Regions from separate parts of the Spirosoma sp. KUDC1026 genome, predicted to be linked through region 3. Evidence: riboswitches for the same ligand, from Rfam matches in the RefSeq annotation. Region 3 holds a riboswitch; each other region holds the start of a gene.
What was found. A riboswitch is a leader RNA that binds a small molecule or an ion and turns the genes downstream of it on or off. The one in region 3 is predicted to bind thiamine pyrophosphate.
Positions count from the first base shown of each region.

Region 1: linked by a shared signal. The riboswitch ahead of thiM (hydroxyethylthiazole kinase) and the one ahead of thiS (sulfur carrier protein ThiS) in region 3 are both predicted to bind thiamine pyrophosphate.
Region 2: linked by a shared signal. The riboswitch ahead of HU175_RS03045 (TonB-dependent receptor) and the one ahead of thiS (sulfur carrier protein ThiS) in region 3 are both predicted to bind thiamine pyrophosphate.

Region 1 covers NZ_CP056032.1:4,946,014-4,953,622, forward strand. Annotated here, with positions in the region: gene HU175_RS20675 (TonB-dependent receptor) at 1-102, shown strand, start outside; gene HU175_RS20680 (cation transporter) at 121-768, shown strand; gene HU175_RS20685 (helix-turn-helix transcriptional regulator) at 985-1,962, shown strand; gene HU175_RS20690 (DUF1761 domain-containing protein) at 2,043-2,459, shown strand; gene HU175_RS20695 (YdeI/OmpD-associated family protein) at 2,524-3,213, shown strand; gene sugE (quaternary ammonium compound efflux SMR transporter SugE) at 3,384-3,704, shown strand; gene HU175_RS20705 (nitroreductase) at 3,864-4,442, shown strand; gene HU175_RS20710 (ABC transporter substrate-binding protein) at 4,569-5,756, opposite strand; TPP riboswitch at 5,846-5,947, shown strand; gene thiM (hydroxyethylthiazole kinase) at 6,013-6,819, shown strand; gene thiE (thiamine phosphate synthase) at 6,816-7,487, shown strand; gene thiD (bifunctional hydroxymethylpyrimidine kinase/phosphomethylpyrimidine kinase) at 7,447-7,609, shown strand, end outside.
Region 2 covers NZ_CP056032.1:703,765-711,373, reverse strand. Annotated here, with positions in the region: gene HU175_RS03075 (nucleotidyltransferase domain-containing protein) at 1-6, opposite strand, end outside; gene HU175_RS03070 (aspartate kinase) at 50-1,390, opposite strand; gene ribH (6,7-dimethyl-8-ribityllumazine synthase) at 1,502-2,002, opposite strand; gene HU175_RS03060 (tetratricopeptide repeat protein) at 2,100-2,795, opposite strand; gene HU175_RS03055 (DUF4926 domain-containing protein) at 2,878-3,105, opposite strand; gene HU175_RS03050 (IS982 family transposase) at 3,147-3,992, opposite strand; TPP riboswitch at 4,150-4,246, shown strand; gene HU175_RS03045 (TonB-dependent receptor) at 4,310-6,706, shown strand; gene HU175_RS03040 (cystathionine gamma-synthase) at 6,744-7,609, opposite strand, start outside.
Region 3 covers NZ_CP056032.1:4,734,909-4,742,517, forward strand. Annotated here, with positions in the region: gene HU175_RS19800 (galactokinase family protein) at 1-874, opposite strand, end outside; gene HU175_RS19805 (GDSL-type esterase/lipase family protein) at 1,074-1,775, shown strand; TPP riboswitch at 2,184-2,275, shown strand; gene thiS (sulfur carrier protein ThiS) at 2,467-2,670, shown strand; gene thiC (phosphomethylpyrimidine synthase ThiC) at 2,667-4,580, shown strand; gene HU175_RS19820 (thiamine phosphate synthase) at 4,577-5,221, shown strand; gene HU175_RS19825 (thiazole synthase) at 5,208-5,996, shown strand; gene thiH (2-iminoacetate synthase ThiH) at 5,993-7,129, shown strand; gene moeB (molybdopterin-synthase adenylyltransferase MoeB) at 7,126-7,609, shown strand, end outside.

The DNA of each region.
Region 1 (7,609 bases), 210 kb from region 3:
CAGGCCGTAATTTTACCCCCTCTAAACCAGCCTTCCTTCCGGGAAGTATGGGCCCCACTCGAAGGATTTGTCGCCAATGGCGGTTTAAAATTATTTCTTTGATCTCCATGTAGTTTAGTTATGGAAACGACGCTCAATACTTCTACACAGAACGGCTGGAAAATAGCCACCGGTCTGGCCGTTTTTACGGTACTTTACAATATCGGAGAGGGACTGGTATCGCTCTATTTTGGCGCTCACGACGAGGCTCTGACGCTGGCCGGTTTTGGCGTAGATAGTTTTATCGAAGTCATTTCAGGTCTGGGTATTCTGGCTATGATTACCCGCTTACGGCGGTATGGCAGCGCCGAACGGGGGCGCTCCGAAAAGCTGGCCCTCCAAATTACCGGCTCCTGTTTTTATGTACTGGTTGTGGGGCTGCTTCTGGGAGCCGGCATCAGCATATGGAAGTCCCAACAGCCTGAAACAACTGTAGCCGGGATTATAGTATCCGTGCTTTCGATCGTCATTATGCGCCTATTGGCCAGTTGGAAAATTCGGACGGGTAAACAGCTTCGTTCGGCGTCTATCATTGCCGACGGTAAATGTACGATGGTATGCGTATACATGTCGGTGGTTCTGCTCGTGTCAAGTGTCCTTTATGCGCTGGTGCATCTGCCCTTCATCGATGCAGCCGGTATGCTTGGTCTGGCCTGGTTTTCGTTTAAAGAAGGCCAGGAAAGTTTTGAGAAAGCAAAAGATAACGCCACCTGCTGCGACCACTGCTAATCATCAGCCCAAAACGGCTGTTGGCCAGATGAGTCAATAACCGTTTTGGGCTGGCATCAAATCGCAGAAACAAATAGGTTGTAGCGGTGATAATTGCCAACGTCTTACAGTCACCGGAACGTCGATTAAACATGTCAGACTTCATTAAGAATCTGCTTTATTGACTGACAGATCATTGAGTAATTTGAGAACACAAATCTGTACCCAGCTAGCCCAATGGTTGATCCCGAAATAACCCGACTCTCCCGGCTGGTGGCGTTGCTGACGTTACTGCAAACAAAACGAATCCTGACGGCGACGGAGCTGGCAAAGCGCTTTTCGGTTAGTACACGGACCATTTATCGCGATATCAGGACGCTTGAGCAAGCCGGAATTCCCATCGTAACCCAGGACGGAAAAGGCTATGCGATGCTGGACGGCTACCGATTGCCGCCGGTCATGTTCACGCGGGAGGAAGCCATTGCCCTGCTCACGGCCGAAAAGCTGACCGCTGGCCTTACCGATGCCTCTACGGCTCAACTCAGTGGGGCTGCTATGGATAAGTTACGGGCCGCGTTACGTCGCGCCGACCGCGACCATCTCGAAAGCCTCGACCCACACATTCAGGTGCTGGGAGCAGCGGGGCAATCGAACCGGCCTAATGCGTACCAGCAGTTGGTAACGGCCATCACTAACCAGCGCGTAGTCCGTCTGGACTACCTTGCCGCCGATTCAAGCATGCCCACCGTTCGTGACGTAGAACCCATTGGGCTTTATTTAAGTCAGCAATGGCACGTCGTGGCGTTTTGCCGACTGCGGCAGGCGTTCCGGGATTTCCGGCTTGACCGCATCAAGCACCTGGTCGTTACTGAGGAAGTCTTTACGGCCCGGCCCGAAACGTTGCAGCAGTACTGGGCCGCCGAAGCCAGTCGGCGATCAAGAGAAAAAGTCGTTATTCATTTCCAGCCCGCAGCCGTCCTGCCCGCCCTAGCACAGCACCTGCACGATACCAAACATCAGTATGGCTGGACGGACGAACAACCCCAGCCCGACGGTGGCCTGGAGATGTCGTTTCTGATCGGGGATATGCCTTACCTGGCCACTTGGTTATTACCGTTCGCGGGGGCAGTTACCATCCTGGAACCACCCGCCCTGCGGGATCAGTTGCGTGAGCTGGCGCAGCGGGCACACGATTTTTTTTGCGCTCCCGATTGACCTATGACATAGGGCTGTCAGTGGATGGGGTGACCTTTGTCAAGTCAAACGACAACAATTCTCACCTCTCATTTTCAGCTATGTTTAACGTACTGTCCGACATCAACTGGCTTAGTGTCCTGGCCGCTTTTGTTCCTTATTTTCTGCTGGGTTCTCTGTGGTATATGCTCCTTTTCCCGAAACCCTACCGTATTTCCCTGGGCCGGGACGCGAATGAGCCCCAAAGCCTGAACCCGCTCTACATTGTTGGACCGGCCGTCTGCGCGTTGATCATAACCGTAACCTGTGCCGTTCTTTTGCAGGCGTTGAACGTAACGTCTTACGCCAACGCCTTGCAGTTTACGTTGATCGTCGGTCTTGGCTACTTGTTCGCCAACACCGTCAACATCGCTATCAATCCCAACATCCCCCGGCCTTTCCTGTACGGCCTGATAACGGGTAGTTATCACCTGGTTGGGATGGCCCTTGTCAATATGATTCTGGTCGCGATGCGTTAGTAGTTGATGTAACATTTATTTTCTGTCATCTGCTGTACAAAAACCATTATCCTCATTTTCGTTTATGTCAGTTACGTTCGGCACGTCGAAACTAACACAACAACAAATGGCTGATCAGGAGATCGAAACGTTCTGTCCCACAAACCGGCAGCAATGGCGGGAATGGCTTAATGAGCACCACGCCACAAAGCAATTTATTTGGCTCGTTTACCACAAGAAGAACTCTGCTGTTACAGGGATCACCTACAGCGAAGCCGTTGAGGAAGCGCTTTGCTTTGGCTGGATTGACAGCACGGTAAAACCCATCGATGCGGAACGGTATCGGCAGTTTTTTAGTCGGCGCAAACCCGTCAGTACGTGGTCGAAGGTCAACAAGGAACGTATTCAGCGACTGGTTGATAACGGCCTGATGACGAAAGCTGGTTTTGACAGCCTTGATACTGCCAGGCGAAATGGCTCGTGGACAATTCTGGATGAGGTGGAAGCGCTGGTACTTCCCGCCGACCTGGCCGACGCGTTTCGGACAAGGCCGAGCGCCGAACGTTATTTTTCGAGCTTATGCCGGTCTGACAGACGGAATCTGCTACAATGGCTGGTGCTGGCTAAGCGGCCGGAGACCCGGCAAAAGCGAATTGCTGATCTCGTTGAAGCCGCTGATCAGAACCAGAAGCCCAAAAACTTTCTGTGGACGAAGAAACGATCCACCGCCGATGAGAAGGAGACGTCTCAGAGCGCGACTACTGATCGATCGTAACTACCTGAATGGCTCCAGTTGCTCCTAATTGCCCCTCTTTGTCTGGAGTGTGTGCACTTTGTATTGCCTGCCACCCTTTACCAACAGGTTAGTAAAAACCAGGAGGACGACCTCCCCCAGAGCGGGAAGCGCATTCGGGACGGCCCGGTTACTCTAAAACCGTCTTGGTCATGTCCTGGGTTTATTTAGTTTTCGCGGGTCTGTTAGAAGTCGTCTGGGCCTACTTTATGAAGCAGTCGGAAGGCTTCACCCGGCTCGTCCCCTCCCTCATCACCGTTGTTGCCATGATGGCCAGCTTTGGTTTGCTGGCTTTGGCGATGCGAACCCTGCCGCTGGGCACATCTTACGTTATCTGGACGGGCATTGGTGCCGTAGGTGCCTTTATTGTCGGCATTCTTCTGCTTGGCGAGCCGATTAACGCGACTCGGTTTCTGGCCGCTCTTTTGATTGTCGCGGGCCTTATTCTGATGAAGGTTTCGTCGGGTCAGTAGGTCAGGCTGATCACCGAATCTTTGCGGACAGCTTCTCCCCTCCCACTTTCCTCGTAATTTAGCGGGGGTAAAACCATCGCACTGCGCGAACTAACGCGCCGGTGTTTATTCAAGGTTCAGCAGAAATAGCATCTGGCTGTAAGACACTAACGTAGTAATATGACAACATCCGCAGACACAATCACCGAACTTATCAAAACCCGCCGGAGTATTTTTCCACCTAGCTACACCGATCAGGAAATTCCGCGTGAGCTAATTGAAGAGGTACTCGAAAGCGCTAACTACGCGCCGACGCACCGCCTGACTCAGCCCTGGCGCTTCACTGTTTTCCGGGGTGAAGGTCTACAGAAACTGGCCGATTTCTTCGGCGATGCCTACAAAGCGCAAACGGCGCCAGAAGCCTATTCGGAAGCGAAATACGAAGGTGTACGGACCAAAGTGCTGAAATCGGCCTGTGTCATGGCCATCATCATGGACGTACACAGCGACAAAGTGCCGGAATGGGAAGAAGTAGCCGCCGTAGCCTGCGCCGTGCAGAACATGTGGCTCACGACAACGGCCCTGGGGATTGGTTCCTACTGGAGTTCGCCAAGCAGCCCGGCTCGACTACACGAGTTCCTGGGCCTCAACGACAATCAAAAATGTCTGGGATTCTTCTACATGGGCTATCATAACGCCGAGCCTAAGCCCGCCATCCGCAAACCCATCGAAGAAAAAGTAAACTGGGTCGAAGCGTAATTCTTTTCACTTTTTTGTCATCCCGACCTCAGGAGGGATCTTCGCTAGCTGGCTTTTTTGACTACTCTTACCGAAGATCCTTCCTGACGTCGGGATGACAAAAACAAAGTAGAATACGTAACGACTTTATTTAACCCGCTGGTAATAAACCAGCTTATGTTCCGGCAATAGATCGGGGTGCAGAATTTTGATCAGATCGGCGAGGACAAGGTGGGCGTTGACAGCGCCCGATTCCCAGTAGTCGTTGGCCCCCTGTTTGTTCACGCGTTTGTTGTAGTTAAATACCTGCCCCGTTTTGAACGCTTTGAAATCGCCGTAGCGAACGTCCTGCGCCACGATATCCCCTTTGGTGATAGCTGTACCTACATTCACCCAATAATCGGCGGTGAGAGCGACAGGATAAACGGCTTCAAAACTCAGACCAAGTCCCCCCTGCCCTTTCGTGTCGTTCCAGTGATACGTACTGCCCGCATCCCGGAAAAATTGCGCCATGTAACTGTCGCCGTAGGGCACAAACCAGGCATCCTTATAGCTCATACCCGCAATCAGACTGGGTTTTTTCGGTACGTTCTTCGTCATCGCCGTTAGCCGATTATACTCCGTTTCGACTTCGGTAAACTTCTGATTGACCAGCGCTTCTTTATCCAGCAGCACAGCCACCAGCTTGACCCACTCCGCCCGGCCCAGCGGGGTCGTTTCCAGCCATTCGGAGTTGATTAGCACCGGCACACCCGCCCGGGTTAATGTCTGGTACCGATTGAGCTGCGCTGTGGGGCTTCCCGATACCATTAACAGGTCCGGGTGCATGGCGATCAAGGCTTCTTCATTGAGCGTCTGATCGCCACCAACCTCCTTGATTTTCCCTTCAGCCGCCCGCTTCGTCACCTGGGGCGACGAAATATACGTCGCGTTATCGACGCCGACCAATACGTTCTCGGCGTTCAGGAAACTGAGTAAACCAATGTGCATCGATGACAACGTAACAAGGCTCCGAATGGGCGTTTCGATCACCTGACCAACTGGCAGATTCGTCGGTTTGGCGGCTCCCCGGGGAATCAGTACGTACGTAGCCGTGTCTTTGTCGGCGGCCGACGAGTTGAAAATACGAACCCGTTTGTACCCAGGCAGGTACTCAACCGAAAAGCCTTTGGCGTGTCGGATGGAAACTTGTCCCGTCGACGGACTCGCTTGGCGGCTGTCGGTTACCCGTGTTTGTTCAGTTGTCTGGCGGGAGCGGCAGTGCGTGAGCAAAAAGGACAACACGAACAGGGGCAGCCACATAGCGCGGAGAGACGGGAAAAATTTGGTAGGCATAGCGTGCCAAAGGTAACAGGATTGAGCCAATGCTTCTCTTCTGGCCAAGAGCAGGTTGATCGGTTGTCAAAAATTCACGTACCTTTACCGCACAACTTTAGGGGTGTCGATCTGCAAACGGATCGACTGAGACAATACCCTTATTACCTGATGCAGTTCGTACTGCCGTAGGGAAAAGTTAGCTCCGCTTGCTGCTCTGCCAGACTGCGGTCTTTTCTCCCCCTGAGGTTGCATTTTCTCTGTTAACGCAACCCGTATGACCGCAACACCCCAATCCATCTGGAACGACGTTGAGCAGATTCGCTCGCAGTCGCCCCTCGTACAAAGCATCACCAATTTTGTTGTCATGAACAACACAGCCAACGCCCTGCTGGCGCTGGGAGCCTCTCCGGCTATGGTGCACGCCGAAGAAGAAGTAGCTGATTTCGTTACCATTGCCAGCGCGCTGGTGGTCAACATCGGCACACTGGACCAGAATTTCGTCGCAGGCATGCGCCAGGCCGTCCACGTAGCCCGAAATCTGGGCAAACCCATTGTTTTTGACCCCGTTGGCGTGGGTGCTACGCCCTACCGCAACCAGATCAGCCGGGAACTACTGGACCTGGCCCCGCCTACTGTGATCCGGGGGAATGCGTCGGAGATTATGGCGCTGGCTGGCCTGAACGCCCGGACCAAAGGAGTCGACAGCGTACATGGCTCATCGGCAGCACTCGACAGCGCCCTCCAACTGAACGCCGAACTGGGCAGCGTTGTGGTCGTGAGTGGAGCCGAGGATTATATCGTCAGCGCTGATCAGGTTGCGACCGTCGCCAATGGTCACCCCATGATGACCAAGGTAACGGGCATGGGCTGTACCGCTACGGCACTAATCGGCGCATTTGTCGCCGTCAACACCAACTCTTTCCAGGCGGCCGTACACAGCATGGCCGTGATGGGACTGGCGGGAGAATTGGCCGCTCGTCGGTCGCCCGGCCCCGGTAGTCTGCAACTCAATTTTCTGGATGCGCTCTACCAACTGACTGCGCAGGACGTAGCGGCACACCTCAAACTGGGACAGCTGTGAGCACAACCAACCGCGTGTATCTGGTCACCGACAGCGACATCAGCCAGCGGGCGGGCCATACGGTACCATTTGTGGTGGAAGAAGCCTGCCGGGCGGGTATCCGCTGGGTACAGCTCCGCGAAAAAACGATGTCAACTCGTTCATTTGTCGAACTGGGTCTTACGTTCAAAACCATTACGCAGCGCTACGGTGCCCGACTGATCGTCAACGACCGCATCGACGTAGCACTGGCCATCGATGCTAACGGTGTGCACATCGGTCAGGACGACATGCCCTACCCGCTGGTTCGTAAGCTCCTCGGCCCGGACAAGCTTATTGGTCTGTCGGTCAACAACATGATCGAGCTGCTGGCTTCTCAGGCATACGCCGACATCGACTACCTGGGCGTGGCGGCCATTTTCGCTACGCCCACTAAACTCGACACCGTCAGCGAACTCGGTGCGCTGGGGTTAAGGGACATCTGCTTAAAAACCCACCTGCCGACTTTTGCCATCGGTGGTATCAACGCTACGAACCTTCAGTCCATTGGGCAAACGGGCGTAACGGGGGTGGCTGTCGTGTCCGCTATTTGTGGGCATCCGTCGCCCTACGACGCGGCTCGTCAACTCATTCAACTCGCTCAATCTTATGAAAACATACACCCGGGTTCTGACAATTGCCGGCTCTGACAGCGGTGGTGGCGCTGGCATCCAGGCCGACCTGAAAACGATTTCGGCGCTGGGCTGCTACGGGCTGTCGGTTATTACGGCCCTCACGGCGCAAAACACACTGGGCGTTACGGCCATTCACC
Region 2 (7,609 bases), 1.8 Mb from region 3:
GTTCATGTCACATGAGTTTTAATCAATCCTATAACAGCCTTCTACAAAATTATGCGATAAACAAGCCCTCATTCAGCGCGTTCAGGGCGTCGGCTTTGTAACGACCGTGGATGAGTATTGATAAGTTGCTTTCGGTGCCGCCGTACGAAACCATCCGGATTGGAATGTTCTTCAATGCGCTAAAAACACGTAACGCAACCCCTTCATTGTCGGCACTGAAGTTTCCAACAATACAAACAATCGTCTGATCATGGTCGGGTTCTTCCAGTGTACAGAAAGTGCTCAACTCATCTGAAATTTCCTGCAAACGATCCGTATTGTCTATGGTTACTGAAACGGATACTTCTGAGGTGGCCAGCATATCAACCGGCGTTTTGTACTTCTCGAAAATCTCGAAAATCCGACGCAGAAACCCATAGGCATTCAACATACGGGTCGAGTGAATATACAGGGCTGTGATACCATCTTTGGCGGCAACGGCTTTGAATACCTGGTTTGATTGCTCTGCCGACGTAGGTCTGTCGGCGATGAGCGTACCGGGGGCGCTGGGCTCCATTGTGTTTTTTAACCGCACAGGAACACCAAACATACGGGCGGGCGTGATCGTCGATGGGTGCAGAATCTTAGCACCGAAATAAGCCAGCTCAGCTGCTTCATCAAAGGTCAATTCACGTACCGGAAAGGTGTTTTTAACGATTCTTGGGTCGTTATTGTGCATTCCATCGATGTCAGTCCAGATCTGGATTTCTTCGGCCCGGATAGCACCACCAATTAGCGAAGCTGTATAATCGGAACCGCCCCGTTTGAGGTTATCAACCTCAGCCCGTGGATTCCGGCATATGAAACCCTGCGTTACGATGATCTGCTTATCATCGTGCTGCGGCAGCATATCGGCCAGTTTTTGTTCCGTAAATGAGATAACTGGTTCGTTGTCCGCGTCGATCTGCATGAATTCAAGTGCAGGCAGGAGGACCGACGGAACACCTTCTTCGTTCAGGTACGACTGGAAAAGTTGCGTACTCAGCAATTCACCTTCGGCTACCAGCTCTTTTTCCTGCTTCAGCGTAAAGGGCTTAATTGTCGTTAGCGAGCGGATAAATGAAAACTCCTTATCAACGATCTGCCGGCCAGCCGCCTTACCGGCTTCGGTACTGTACAACTCACCGACAAACGTATCGTAATGCGCTTTGAGCGCGTCGATTGTCTGATTCGCCTGAGCCTCGTTGTTTTCTTTGAGGGCTTCACCAATAGCCAGGAGTGAGTTCGTTGAACCCGACAGCGCTGATAATACGACAATTTTACGTGTATCATCAGCCGTAACCAATCGACGGATGGACTGCATGCGTTCGGGCTTCCCGACCGATGTACCGCCAAATTTCCAGACGTGCATTTTTAAAGAGTGAAAGAGTGAATGAGCGAAAGAGCGAAAGAGCGAAAGAATGAAACTTAGCTGATCGCTCTTTCACTCTTTCATTCTGCATCGGCGGTCCGATTTCGCTCTTTATATTTTGCTATAAACTTGCTTCTGTAAGCCGAGCATTTTGATGGCGGTGATGGCGGCTTCATCACCTTTGTTGCCGTGTTTGCCGCCCGCCCGGTCAAGGGCCTGCTGCTGATCGTTTGGGGTCAGGACGCCAAAAATGACGGGCTTGCTGGTTTTTAAACTAACATTGGTCAGGCCCTGCGCTACGGCGTGGTTGATGTAATCGTTGTGCTTTGTTTCACCCTGAATCACGCAGCCCAGGGCGATCACTGCGTCGATATCATCACGCTGCGCAAACCACTGCGAGCCCAGTGTCAGCTCATAACTGCCCGGAACGTTCGCCCGAACAATGTTTTCTGCCTTAACACCGTACTGAAGCAAGGTTTGGTGAGCGCCGTTGTAGAGCGCTTCTGTCACTTCGGTATTCCATTCGGAAACCAGAATGGCAAAACGCCGGTGACTGACATCGGGTAGCGCATCCGTTGAGAAGACGCTGAGATTTTTTAGTTCAGAAGCCATATAACCTTGAAAATTTCGTCTGTGGGAGAATGAAAACAAAAAAGGACAAAACCCCGATCGGTTTTGTCCTTTGCTGTATTTATGGTGTCAAATACGCTTACGACTCACCGACCGCTGCCTCCAGCAACGATTTGTATTTTCGAGCACTAACGGCTTCGGTCGACTGCGCGTATTTTTCGATGATCGTGTTGTACGTATCGATCGCTTTATCGTTCTGTTTAGCTTGTTCCTGGGCAACAGCCAGTTTCATCAGGTATGATGGGCTAAAGAATTTATTCGGCTTGTAATCAGCGGCCTTCTGATAGTAGCTAGCTGCCTCTTCGAAGTCTTTTTTCTCCATATACGCATCACCAATGAGCGAGTAGGCACGCGCCTGCACCAAGAGGTCCGATGAACTGAAGTTTTTGAGCTGATCAATAGCTTCGTCGTATTTACCCTGTTTCAACAGAGCAGTTCCAGCATAGAAAGCAGCGAGGTTACCAGCGGGTGTCGAACCGTAATTGTCAGCAACGGAAATCAGACCGGGTGTTTTGCCATCGCCATTCAGCGCCTGCTTCAGAGAATCAGCTTCGAGTTGATAGACAGACGGAAAAAGCTCAACCTGGGCGGTTTCATCCTGACTGCTCACGTAATACCGATAGCCGAAGAAACCGACAATCAGCAGCACAATACCACCAAGGACGCCGAAAAGGACATTCCGGTTCTCCTCAAAAAAATATTCGGCCCGTTCAAACTGACCAGTTAACGCGTCCGGGTCTTCTAAAAAATCCAATCCGCTGTTCTTCTTGCTCATGCTTTTGCAATTTGGATTGCAAAATTAGAAATAATTAGACTTGTGGAAAAGTGTAAGCCTCAAAACTTTACATAAAGATTTTTTATCCAATGGCTGTATCACGGACAGACATTACTTCGGACGGTCGAACGCAGCGAATCTGATGCGGCAGTAAAATTTCGATGGCTACCGTTTCGCCAGTCAACGTAACAAACTCAACCTCGAATCCTTTTCCGTCTCCGTATACAGTCAAAATCGTGCCAACATCACCCTGTTTCAGTCGGCCGTCACCAGAATCTTCCTGGAGTACAACCAAATCAAACTCATTCATATGGGTACTAACTGATTTGTTTAATTAATCTAAGTTGTATGTCATAAGCTTGTTTCGAGGGCATAAGCCAGCAGAAACAAGACGATCTTGATCAGAAAACCGGCTTCCGTAACCGCATGAATCTTTTTGGGAAACCGCATCGTGATTTGACCGCCGGGCGGCCCCGTGAAGGCTTGCTCAATACGCTGACGCAACGCCTTTTTGTAAGCAACTTGCCAAGCTGGGTCGGGCCGCTTGCTGTTGCGTTTACGTTGAATCTGCAGGTAAATCTGTTCACAATCGGCATAAAACGTTTCCTGTTCATAGTCCGTATAACCAGCATCGCCAAACACCTCGCTGCCCGCTGTCAAGTTCAGGTGCATCATCTGCAAGGCCGTTACGTCCACCATCGAGCCAGGTAAAAGAAAAAACTGCACCGGCTGTTTATCAACAGTGGTGATGAGTTGAACGCGAAACCCAAAGAAGAACCGACGTTTGGATGCGATCTTACCCCGGTAGTCTTCCCCTTCTACCAAGCGCGAGCGACCAATGCGAATGTTATCACAGACGGCCACAGGGAAGGAGTCAATCAAGTACTGGCCACCCAAGTTGAGCGCTTTAAAAAAGTCAGCCAGATAGTAAAACAACACACTCAGTGTGTGCGCCAAGCGATGCAACCGCCGATTAAAAGCCGACTTTTCCAGCATCAGAACGCCTTGCTTGTCAGCCATATAGAGCATAGCAGAGGCTTGATTTCCGCCGAAGAAGCGGGCCGATATGATGGCGGTCGTCAGCACGATACTATCCGGTACTTTTGGTGTGGCCTGTGGTTTGCAGGAGCCACGATGATTGGTTTCCAGAAAAAAGTCATCCAGAAAGCAGTAAATTGCCAGCACTTTTTCAGACATAGCCAGAGCGGGTTATCAATGTTTTCGCACCTCAAAGGTACGCCTGCTCTACGCTATGTCTTTTTTTGTGCTCGTATCAATCGGCTTTCATGCAACTTAGATTAATTAACGACACATCAATGATCTTGTTTTTAGAAATGGTGTAGATTTGTGCCGCTAATCTTCTAAGGGGTGCCCTAAAACGACGGGCTGAGATTATACCCATTGAACCTGATCCGGGTAATGCCGGCGAAGGGAAACGGAGTTCATGTATACTAACTTTTTGACAACCAAAAGGTAGGTTTGGCCCCTTGGCCTATCATCATGTTTTTTTCGCAATGAAAAAACCGATGATTGGGCGGTATAACCGCTTTTATCTGTTGGCAGCCCTGTGTTGGCTGTCAGTGCTACCCGCATGGGCGCAGTTTACAATTTCAGGTTCTGTGGTTGACGCCGACGGAGCCGAGACCTTACCCGGCGCGGCCATTACCATTGAAGGGACTTACAAAGGCACCTTCACAAAGACAGATGGTACGTTTCAGTTAACTAACGTACCGTCGGGACCTTTGTCTTTACGAGTTTCGCTCCTGGGCTACGAGCCCCAAATCAGAGAGCTGCAACCAACGCAGAACGAAACCATCTCGATACGCCTTCAGAGGACCGCCGTTGTTGTGGATGAAGTAACGGTGAGCGCTACCCGGGCCGATCAGAAGTCAGCGATTGCCTACACGAACGTATCGCGCCGGGATCTGAACAAGCTTAACTTAGGACAGGATATTCCGCAGCTGCTCAATTTCACGCCTTCTATTGTTACTACCTCCGATGCGGGTGCTGGCGTGGGTTACACAGGCATCCGGATTCGGGGATCGGATGCCACGCGGGTAAACGTAACGCTGAACGGAATTCCGTACAACGACGCTGAGTCGCAGGGAACCTTCTTCGTGAATATGCCCGACTTTGCGTCGTCGGTGAGTAGTATTCAGATTCAGCGGGGCGTTGGTACGTCGACGAACGGGGCCGGCGCGTTCGGTGCTTCGCTGAACATTCAGACAAACCAGCTTCAGGAAAAGCCGTATGCCGAAGCAAATGTCTCGGCGGGTTCGTTCGGTACCCGAAAAGTGAACGTACTAGCCGGAACGGGTCTGCTCAATAACCATTTCGTACTTGATGCCCGCCTGTCCAAAATTTATTCGGATGGCTACGTCGATCGGGCTTTCTCGGATCTGAAATCGTTCTATATCTCCGGTGGCTACTACACCAAGAAAAGCTTTTTCCGGCTGAATGTTTTCTCCGGGCAGGAGCAGACTTACCAATCGTGGGGTGGAGTACCCGCAGATTTACTACGTACCAACCGGACATACAATGTCTATACGTACGACAACGAAACGGATAACTATCAACAGGATAACTACCAGCTCATTACGTCGCACGAGCTGAGCCGAAACTGGCGACTGAATGTGTCGGCCTTTTACACGAAAGGGCGGGGGTATTACGAGCAGTATCGCCCGAATGACCGGTACAGCAATTATGGTCTGCCCAACGTCGTGATCGGCGATTCGGTCATCACGCGGACGGACATTATCCGCCGTCGCTGGCTGGATAATGACTTTTACGGCAGTGTATTTTCGCTCGACTTTAACAGCTTTAAAAAGCTGACAATGAACATTGGTGGGGGCTGGAACCAGTATAAAGGCGCTCACTTCGGCGAAATCATCTGGGCGCGGGTTGCCGGAAACACGAACATCCGGGATCGATACTACAATGACGACGCTACCAAAACGGATTTTAATCTGTATGCCAAAGCGTTCTATCAGTTCACATCGAAACTCAACGCCTACGCCGACCTGCAGGTTCGGCGCATTGATTACTCGTTCCTGGGTTTCAACAGTCAGCTACAGAACGTACAGCAGGATGCCAACCTGACATTTTTTAATCCTAAAGCTGGTCTGACGTACACACTCAACGATCAAAATTCGGTGTATGCGTCGGTTGGGGTTGGCCACCGCGAACCAAACCGGGATGATTATACACAATCAACTCCCGTAAGTCGCCCTAGAGCAGAGGCTCTGATCGATTACGAAGCAGGCTACAAACTGCAAACTACCCGGCTGGCGTTTACGGCAAACGCGTATTACATGAACTACCGGAACCAGCTCGTATTGTCGGGTCAGTTGAACGACGTTGGCGCTTATAATCGGGTGAACGTACCGAGCAGCTACCGGGCCGGTGTCGAACTAGAAGCCGGGGCGCGTCTGACGAATCAACTGCAATGGAATCTGAACGCCACGTTCAGCCAGAACAAAATTCGGAATTTCACGGAGTACCTCGACAATTTCGACAACGGGCTCCAGGAAGCACGGCAGTACAGCAAGACAGATATTGCCTTTTCGCCCAACGTAATCAGTGGTTCCCAGCTGATGTACACACCGGTGAAAGGGCTTGAGTTAAGCTTGCTGTCGAAATATGTAGGCAAGCAATATCTGGACAATACGTCGAATGAAAGCCGGAAACTGGATTCGTATTTCACCAATGACATCCGACTGATTTACTCGCTGAAACCGAAATTTGCGCAGGAAATTACGTTTACGTTGCTGTTCAACAATGTCTTCAATGAGTTGTACGAGTCGAATGGATATACGTATGCCTACATTTCAGAAGGAGCCGTACGAGCCGACAATGGCTACTATCCACAGGCCGGACGAAACTTCCTGGCAGGGGTGAGGGTACGATTTTAATCAATAAAAAGGGTCGGTTTGCGCCGACCCTTTTTTGTTATCCGATTGCCTGTTCCAGATCCTGGATTAAATCTGCTATGTCCTCAATACCGACGCTGAGCCGGATCAGGGTGTCCTTCAATCCGTTCTTTTCCCGCTCTTCTTTCGGAATACTGGCATGGGTCATGCTGGCGGGGTGCGTGCAAAGGGATTCGACCCCTCCTAGCGATTCACCCAGGGAGAATACGTGGAAACTCTCCATCACCCGAACCGCTTCGGGCATGGAATCGCCTTTGAGTTCGAAGGAGAGCATGCCGCCGAAACCGCGCATCTGCCGCTTCGCCAGCTCGTGTCCCGGATGGTCGGTCAGACCTGGATAATAAACCTGACCCACCTTAGGATGCTGCGCCAGGTATTGAGCTACCTGGAGGGCGTTCTCACCGTGGCGCTGCATCCGGACGTGCAGTGTTTTGATACCTCGCAATACCAGGAAACAATCCTGCGGGCCCGGTACGGCACCACAGGCATTTTGAATAAATTCCAATCGCTTGGCTATCTCATCGTCATTCAAGACAATAGCGCCCATAACCGTATCGGAGTGGCCACCGAGGTACTTAGTTGCCGAGTGCACCACGATATCAGCGCCCAGATCGAGTGGGTTTTGTAAATAAGGCGAAGCAAACGTATTATCGACAACGAGCCGGATGCCACGCTGTTTCGTGATCACAGCAATAGCCGTAATATCAACCAACCGAAGGAGTGGGTTTGTTGGCGTTTCAATCCAGACCATTTTCGTCGCGGGCGTAATGGCCGCTTCCAGATTGGCTGGGTCGTCTAAGCTGATAAATTTAAAGGTCAGGCCAAACTCCTGGAAAACCCGCACCATAATCCGGTATGTGCCGCCGTAGAGGTCGCTACTGGCAA
Region 3 (7,609 bases):
TCAGCAGTTGACCAAACTTCTCGTGATCCAGACCACCGCTCAGTTCGTGGGGCGTTTGCAGCGTATCCAGGGCTTCGCGCAGGATGTCCCGGTTTTCAATGTTGCCTTTCAGCAGAATGTATTCATCCTTGGTCAGCACGTCTTTATACTCGGGCAGCTCCGTAATGGCGGTCGTATGCAGGGAAAATGCCGGGTTCATCGCTCTTAGCTGATCGGCGATACGGAGCATCCCGAACTTCACCCGGCCCAGTATGCCGATGGTGTCTTTCGGGTCCTGCGAGTTACCCAGTACGAACGTACCCAGTTGAGCCGCGGGTGAAGTGGGCGCAAACGCTTCCAGGCGAATGTTGGGCTGCGACTCCAGGTAGATAACGCCCCCAACTGCCGTCGAGTAGTGATCCATCATGCCCCCTGGTTCGCCAAACTCCAGCACCTCAGCCACATAAGCCAGTTCGGCCAGTTCGGTAGCGGGTAGAATTCGCGGCTCATCCGCCAGTCGGGATAGTACGTTCAGCCAGCTAATCAGCAGCGCCGACGAACTCGACGTACCAGCGTTGATGGGAATTTCGCCTCGCACCTCACCCGCGATCCCGCCCGAAAACGTGAATCCCGCCCGGAGCAGTACGTTAACAGCCGAACGAAAGTAATCGCGATCGTTCTGGTACGTTAGCGGCAGCGTAGTCAGGCCAAAGCGCTCTTCCTTACCAATATCAGGCAACTGCAGCACCACGTCCGGCAAACTTGTCCGTTCGGCGGTTAGTTGAATACGGCAGGAAATGGCGGCAGCAATGACGGGCAGGCCCAGGTAATCCTGATGTTCGCCGAAGAGGCAGATGCGCCCTGGCGTAGAAACCGTTATCGGTTGGTAAGACATACGAGACGTTGGAAATTATGCCCATGCCGGGCCACGTTTACACCGGGCTTCCCGGGCTGCATTCGTCAACGGGCCGACCAGCTGGTATTCGTTTCCGTAAATATACTGGCCGTCTCTGGTCAGCGTACCGATAGCTGCCGAAAAAAGTCTTTTCCTGTATAGGCCATCTGCCTTATTTTGCAGCTTTCTCCCCGATCCCATGAACCTATCCCTATACGCTTGGCTTACCCGCAGCCTTGCTACCTTTCTGTTCTTACTGGCAGCCACTTTCGCGTTCGCACAGACCGCCACACCCGACACGACGTTCCGAAGCACGTTCTACGAACAGAAACGAACCCTGTTCGAAAGCCTGCCCAACACCAAAAAGGAAATCATTTTCCTGGGCAACAGCATCAGTGACTTTGGCGAGTGGGCTGAACTCTTCGATGATCCCCACGTCAAAAACCGGGGCATCTCGGGCGATCTTTCGTTTGGCGTACTGGCCCGACTGGGCGAAGTGACCGCGTCGAAACCGGCCAAAATTTTTCTGCTGATCGGCATCAATGACCTAGCCCGTGAGATCCCCGACGAGCGGATTATTCGGAATTACCGGTTAATCGTTCAGCAGATCCGACGGGAATCGCCCCGTACCCGCATTTATCTGCAAAGCGTTTTCCCTACCAACGATACATTCCCGCAGTTCAAACGCCATCAGGGCAAAGACGCCCACATCAAGGCACTCAACGATGCGCTCCGGCAGCTAGCCGCCGAAAACGGTCAGCCCTACGTCGATCTGCATGCTTACCTCGCCGACAGCGCCGGTAAACTCGACGCTCGATACACCAACGACGGCCTACATCTCGTTGGCGCGGGGTACATCCAGTGGGTTAAGGCACTACGTGAGCTGGGACACATGAAATAGGACACGTGCACTTGGCGCTCTTCCACTGTCCTGCTCAACAAAAGGGACTGACTGGCCGATTTTACACGGACGAACGTTCACCAACTGCCACTATACAAAACCAAACTGCGGCCTATCTACCAACCTCAGCCCCGTTGTCCTGATTACTTATCAGAAAGAGCCATATCATTATTTTGCCGTTTTTGTCAATCAAACCCGGCAGCAGGCAGAAGATCTGTTTAAGCAGAAATACAGCCTCGAGCCGGACACTAAGCGGGAGTCCGTTTCTTTCATTCCCAAAGATCCCTCCTGATGTCGGGATGACAGAAAAAAAGCACTATCGATGTCGATAATACCGTTTCTAGCGGGAGTCTTGTTAGTTGGGAACCGCTCGTATTAAAAAGTTTTCTACCTTTGTGTTGCTAAACAGCGAAGCTTTAGGGGTGCCCGAACGGGCTGAGATATCACCCTTTGAACCTGAACAGGATAATACCTGCGGAGGGAAAAGCAAGAACACAGGTCGTATATTAATTAAGTTATCCGTACGTCAATTAGCTGGAATTGTGTTGTTTATACACTCGATTCCTCAGGATTAAATCTAATCCGGGTTTGACATACCGATACCCATTCGGCCCTTTTTCTGCTCGTTTCTCCCGTTGTCTTTTTCTGTGGTCTCCCCTACCAGCGCTGCGTTTGGCCTTAACGCACGACTATGACTGTATCCGTTAACAACCAGCCTGTTGATACGTCGCCAACGGCCTCACTCGGTAGTCTACTGACGCAGCTCGCGCTGTCCCAGAAAAAAGGAATCGCCGTTGCCGTCAACAACGTCATTGTCCCCCGCGTCACCTGGGAACAATTCTCTTTATCCGGCAACGAAAAAATCACGGTTTTACAAGCAACTCAGGGAGGATGAGCCAAAACCCCAAAACCCAGCCACTGCATACGCAGCAGTCTATCACGCGCCAGCCACTGACCGGCTCCCGCAAAATCTACGTGCCCGGCCAACTGCACGACATTCGGGTGGCCATGCGCGAAATCACCCTGTCCGACACCGTATCGTACGTTGGGGCCAAAAAAGTGAACCAGCCCAATGCACCGGTGACGGTCTACGACACCAGCGGGCCTTATACCGACCCAGACGTAACCATCGACTTGGAGCTGGGTCTGCCTCGCCTGCGCGAATCGTGGATTACAGACCGGGGCGATGTTGAACAGCTATCCGCTTTCTCGTCGGACTACTGCAACCAACGCCTGGCCGACCAGAAACTGGACGCCCTACGGTTTGCACACATTCGCCATCCGTACCGAGCCCGCGCGGGCCAGAATGTGACGCAATTGCATTACGCCCGCAAAGGCATTATCACGCCCGAAATGGAATACATCGCCATCCGGGAAAACCAGCGTATCGACCGCACCGGCCGGTACGCCGATGCGGGACCGGCGCTCAACAGCCAATCCACACTGTGCAAACAGCATCCGGGCAATAGTTTTGGGGCCAACACGCCCAAAGGCCACATTACCCCCGAGTTTGTTCGGCAGGAGGTAGCCGCTGGTCGGGCCATTATCCCGGCCAACATCAACCATCCCGAGAGCGAGCCCATGATTATTGGCCGGAATTTTCTGGTCAAGATCAACACGAACATCGGCAACTCGGTGGTTTCGTCGAGTATTGAGGAGGAAGTAGAGAAAGCCGTGTGGAGTTGCCGCTGGGGTGGCGATACGCTGATGGATCTGTCGACAGGCAAGAACATTCACGAAACCCGCGAGTGGATTATCCGGAACTGCCCGGTACCCGTCGGAACGGTGCCTATCTACCAGGCCCTGGAGAAAGTGAACGGCAAGGCTGAAGCGCTGACCTGGGAGCTATTCCGCGATACGCTGATCGAACAGGCGGAGCAGGGCGTTGATTACTTCACGATTCACGCGGGGGTGTTGCTGCGTTACATTCCGCTGACGGCCCGACGCGTAACGGGAATTGTGTCGCGGGGTGGCAGTATCATGGCTAAATGGTGTCTGGCGCATCACAAAGAGAACTTCCTGTACACGCATTTTGAGGATATCTGCGAGATTATGAAAGCCTACGATGTGGCCTTCTCGCTGGGCGACGGCCTACGGCCCGGCTCTATTGCCGATGCGAACGATGCGGCCCAGTTTGCGGAGCTTGAAACGCTGGGCGAACTGACCAAGATTGCCTGGAAACACGACGTACAGGTAATGATTGAAGGGCCGGGGCACGTACCGATGCACCTCATCAAAGAAAACATGGACAAGCAGTTGCGGGAGTGTGACGAAGCGCCGTTCTACACGCTTGGGCCACTGACGACCGACATTGCACCCGGCTACGACCACATCACATCGGGTATCGGCGCGGCCATGATCGGCTGGTTCGGCACGGCCATGCTCTGCTACGTAACGCCCAAAGAACACCTGGGACTGCCTAACAAGAAAGATGTGAAGGATGGGGTGATCACCTACAAGATTGCGGCCCACGCGGCCGATCTGGCGAAAGGTCATCCGGGAGCGCAGTACCGCGACAATGCCCTCAGCAAAGCCCGTTTCGAGTTTCGCTGGGAGGATCAGTTCAACCTCTCACTCGACCCGGACACAGCCCGTGAATATCATGACGAAACCCTCCCCGCCGAAGGGGCTAAAACGGCTCATTTCTGCTCGATGTGCGGTCCCAATTTCTGCTCGATGAAGATTACGCAGGACGTACGCGACTACGCCGAACAGAACGGGCTAGCCGATGAAGAGGTGTTTGACCAGGCGATGCAGACGAAAGCGAAAGAGTTTGCCCAACAGGGTAGCCAGTTGTATCTATGATTATTAGTCCCTTACATTACCTCGTCACCCGACCCGAGCAGGCAGAGCTGGCTTGCCAGGCGGGTGTTGACTGGATTCAACTCCGAGTTAAGAACCGGTCATATGCCGATTGGAAAGTCTTGGCGCAGGATACCCTGTCCGTTTGCCGGTCACACAACGCCCGACTGATTATTAACGATAATCCTCAACTGGCAGCTGAACTGGGAGCCGATGGCGTGCACTTGGGGCAGGACGATATGCCTGTTCCCGAAGCAAGAGCATTACTGGGCAATACGTTTATTATCGGCGGCACGGCCAACACCCTAGAAACCATTCGTCTACACGGCCAGAACGGCGCGGATTACGTAGGCCTGGGACCGTTTCGGTTTACAAGCACAAAGGAAAAGCTAAGCCCGATCCTGGGCTTGACGGGCTACCAGTCAGTTCTTTCGACCTTACAAAGTGAAGGTTTTTCGCTGCCCATTGTCGCGATTGGTGGCATTACGCTGGCCGACATTCCGGCTCTGCTCCAGGCGGGGCTGCATGGCGTAGCCGTTTCGTCCGCTATCAGTGGCGCGGCTAACCCCATTGAGCAAGCCCAGCAGTTCTGCCAGTATTTTACGCTAACAACCGTCAAAATAACCGCTCATGAACACCCTTGATAGCCAACCACTCGTTATTGCCGGGCACACGTTTTCGTCCCGCCTGTTTACAGGGACGGGTAAGTTCGGCTCGACCCAACAGATGGAAGACGCCCTACTGGCGTCGGGTACGGAACTGGTTACGGTGGCTCTGAAACGCATTGGCGCCCATGATCAGCAGAACGACCTTTTGGCGCATCTGGCTCATCCACAATTCAAGTTGTTGCCCAATACGTCGGGCGTCCGGACAGCCCGCGAAGCCGTTTTTGCGGCTCAGATGGCCCGCGAAGCTTTAGAGACGAACTGGTTGAAGCTGGAGATTCATCCCGATCCGAAGTACCTGCTTCCCGATCCTATTGAAACGCTGAAAGCCGTCGAGGAACTTGTCAAACTAGGTTTTGTGGTGCTGCCCTACATCCACGCCGACCCCGTACTGTGCAAGCGGCTGGAAGAAGTAGGCGTTGCGGCTGTCATGCCACTTGGCGCTCCTATTGGCACGAACAAAGGGCTTCGCACGCTGGACTTCCTGGAAATTATCATTGAGCAGAGCCGGGTTCCCGTGGTGGTGGATGCCGGTTTGGGGGCACCCTCCCATGCAGCTGCAGCTATGGAACTAGGGGCTGATGCTGTCTTGGTCAACACCGCGCTGGCCGTTGCGGATGATTCCGTCCGGATGGCTACAGCTTTTCGAATGGCTGTTGAAGCGGGTCGGATGGCCTACGAAGCCCGGCTGGCTCGTCCTGTTGCCTACGCGCAGGCCAGCAGTCCATTAACCGCTTTTCTTGACGAGTTATGAACACCCTAAGCTGGTTTAGTAGCTACGACTGGGACACGGTGCTACGCGACATTTATGCGACCACGCCCCGGCAGGTGGAGCAGGCGCTGGCCCGGTCCCGACGCACGTTGGACGACTTCAAAGCCCTGATCTCACCGGCGGCACAAGCGTACCTGGAGCCGATGGCCCAGCTCAGCCACCAGCTGACCCAGCAACGGTTTGGCCGGACTATCCAGATGTATGCTCCCCTCTATCTCTCGAACGAATGCCAGAATATCTGCACCTATTGCGCTTTTAGTCTGGACAACAAAATTCGCCGACGCACGCTGACGGACGACGAGATTCTGCGCGAGGCCGAAGCCATCCGGCAAATGGGCTACGAACATGTGCTGTTGGTGACGGGTGAAGCCAATCAGACGGTGGGGGTACCGTACCTAAAAAACGCCATTCGACTCCTGCAGCCGCATTTCGCGCACGTTTCAATAGAAGTGCAACCACTGGATCAGCCGGAGTACGAAGAACTCATTGCCGAAGGCTTGAACACAGTACTCATCTACCAGGAAACGTACCACCAGGCCACCTACCGAAACCATCACCCCAGGGGCAAAAAATCAAATTTTGCCTACCGACTCGAAACCCCCAACCGACTGGGCCGTGCAGGCATTCACAAGATTGGGCTGGGTGCCCTACTGGGACTGGAAGACTGGCGCACCGATAGCTTTTTTACGGCAACCCACCTGCATTACCTTGAACGAACCTACTGGCAGACGCGCTACAGTATCTCGTTCCCAAGGCTGCGGCCGATCGACCTGCTCCAGAACGACACAATTACGGCTAAGTCGTTCGAACGCTGTATGAGCGACCGGGATCTGGTGCAGCTCATCTGCGCTTACCGGCTGTTCAACGAGGAGGTGGAACTGTCACTATCGACCCGCGAAACACCCCGCTTCCGCGACCACGTTCTTAAACTGGGAATCACCAGCCTGAGCGCAGGATCCAAAACCAATCCGGGTGGCTACGTCGTGGAGCCGCAATCACTTGAACAGTTTGCGATTTCGGATGAACGCAGCCCGGCCGAGATGGCCGATGTCATTCGGCAACAGGGCTACGAACCCGTCTGGAAAGACTGGGACAAAACCTTTGCGCACGTATGAATGAGCAGGAACTGAACCGGTATAGTCGCCACATTCGGTTGCCGGAGGTTGGGCTGGCGGGGCAACAGCGGCTGAAAAAGGCCCGTGTTCTACTGGTGGGCGTGGGTGGTCTGGGCTGTCCGGTAGCGCAGTACCTAACGGCAGCTGGCGTTGGAACGCTGGGCATCATCGATGGTGACGTCGTGGAGGAAAGCAACCTGCAACGGCAGATCCTTTTCTCCCCCGAACACATTGGCCAGAACAAGGCCGAGATAGCCGCGGCCCTACTTTCCCGGCAAAATCCCTACATCGAGCTCATCGCACATCCAACGTTTCTGGACCGGACTAATGCGCTAGCCCTGCTTGCATCATACGACCTGGTTGTTGATGGCTCAGATAATTTCGCGACCCGGTACCTGGTCAACGACGCCTGTGTACTATTAGGCAAGCCACTGGTTTTTGGCTCCATCTACAAATTTGACGGGCAGGTTAGCGTTTTCA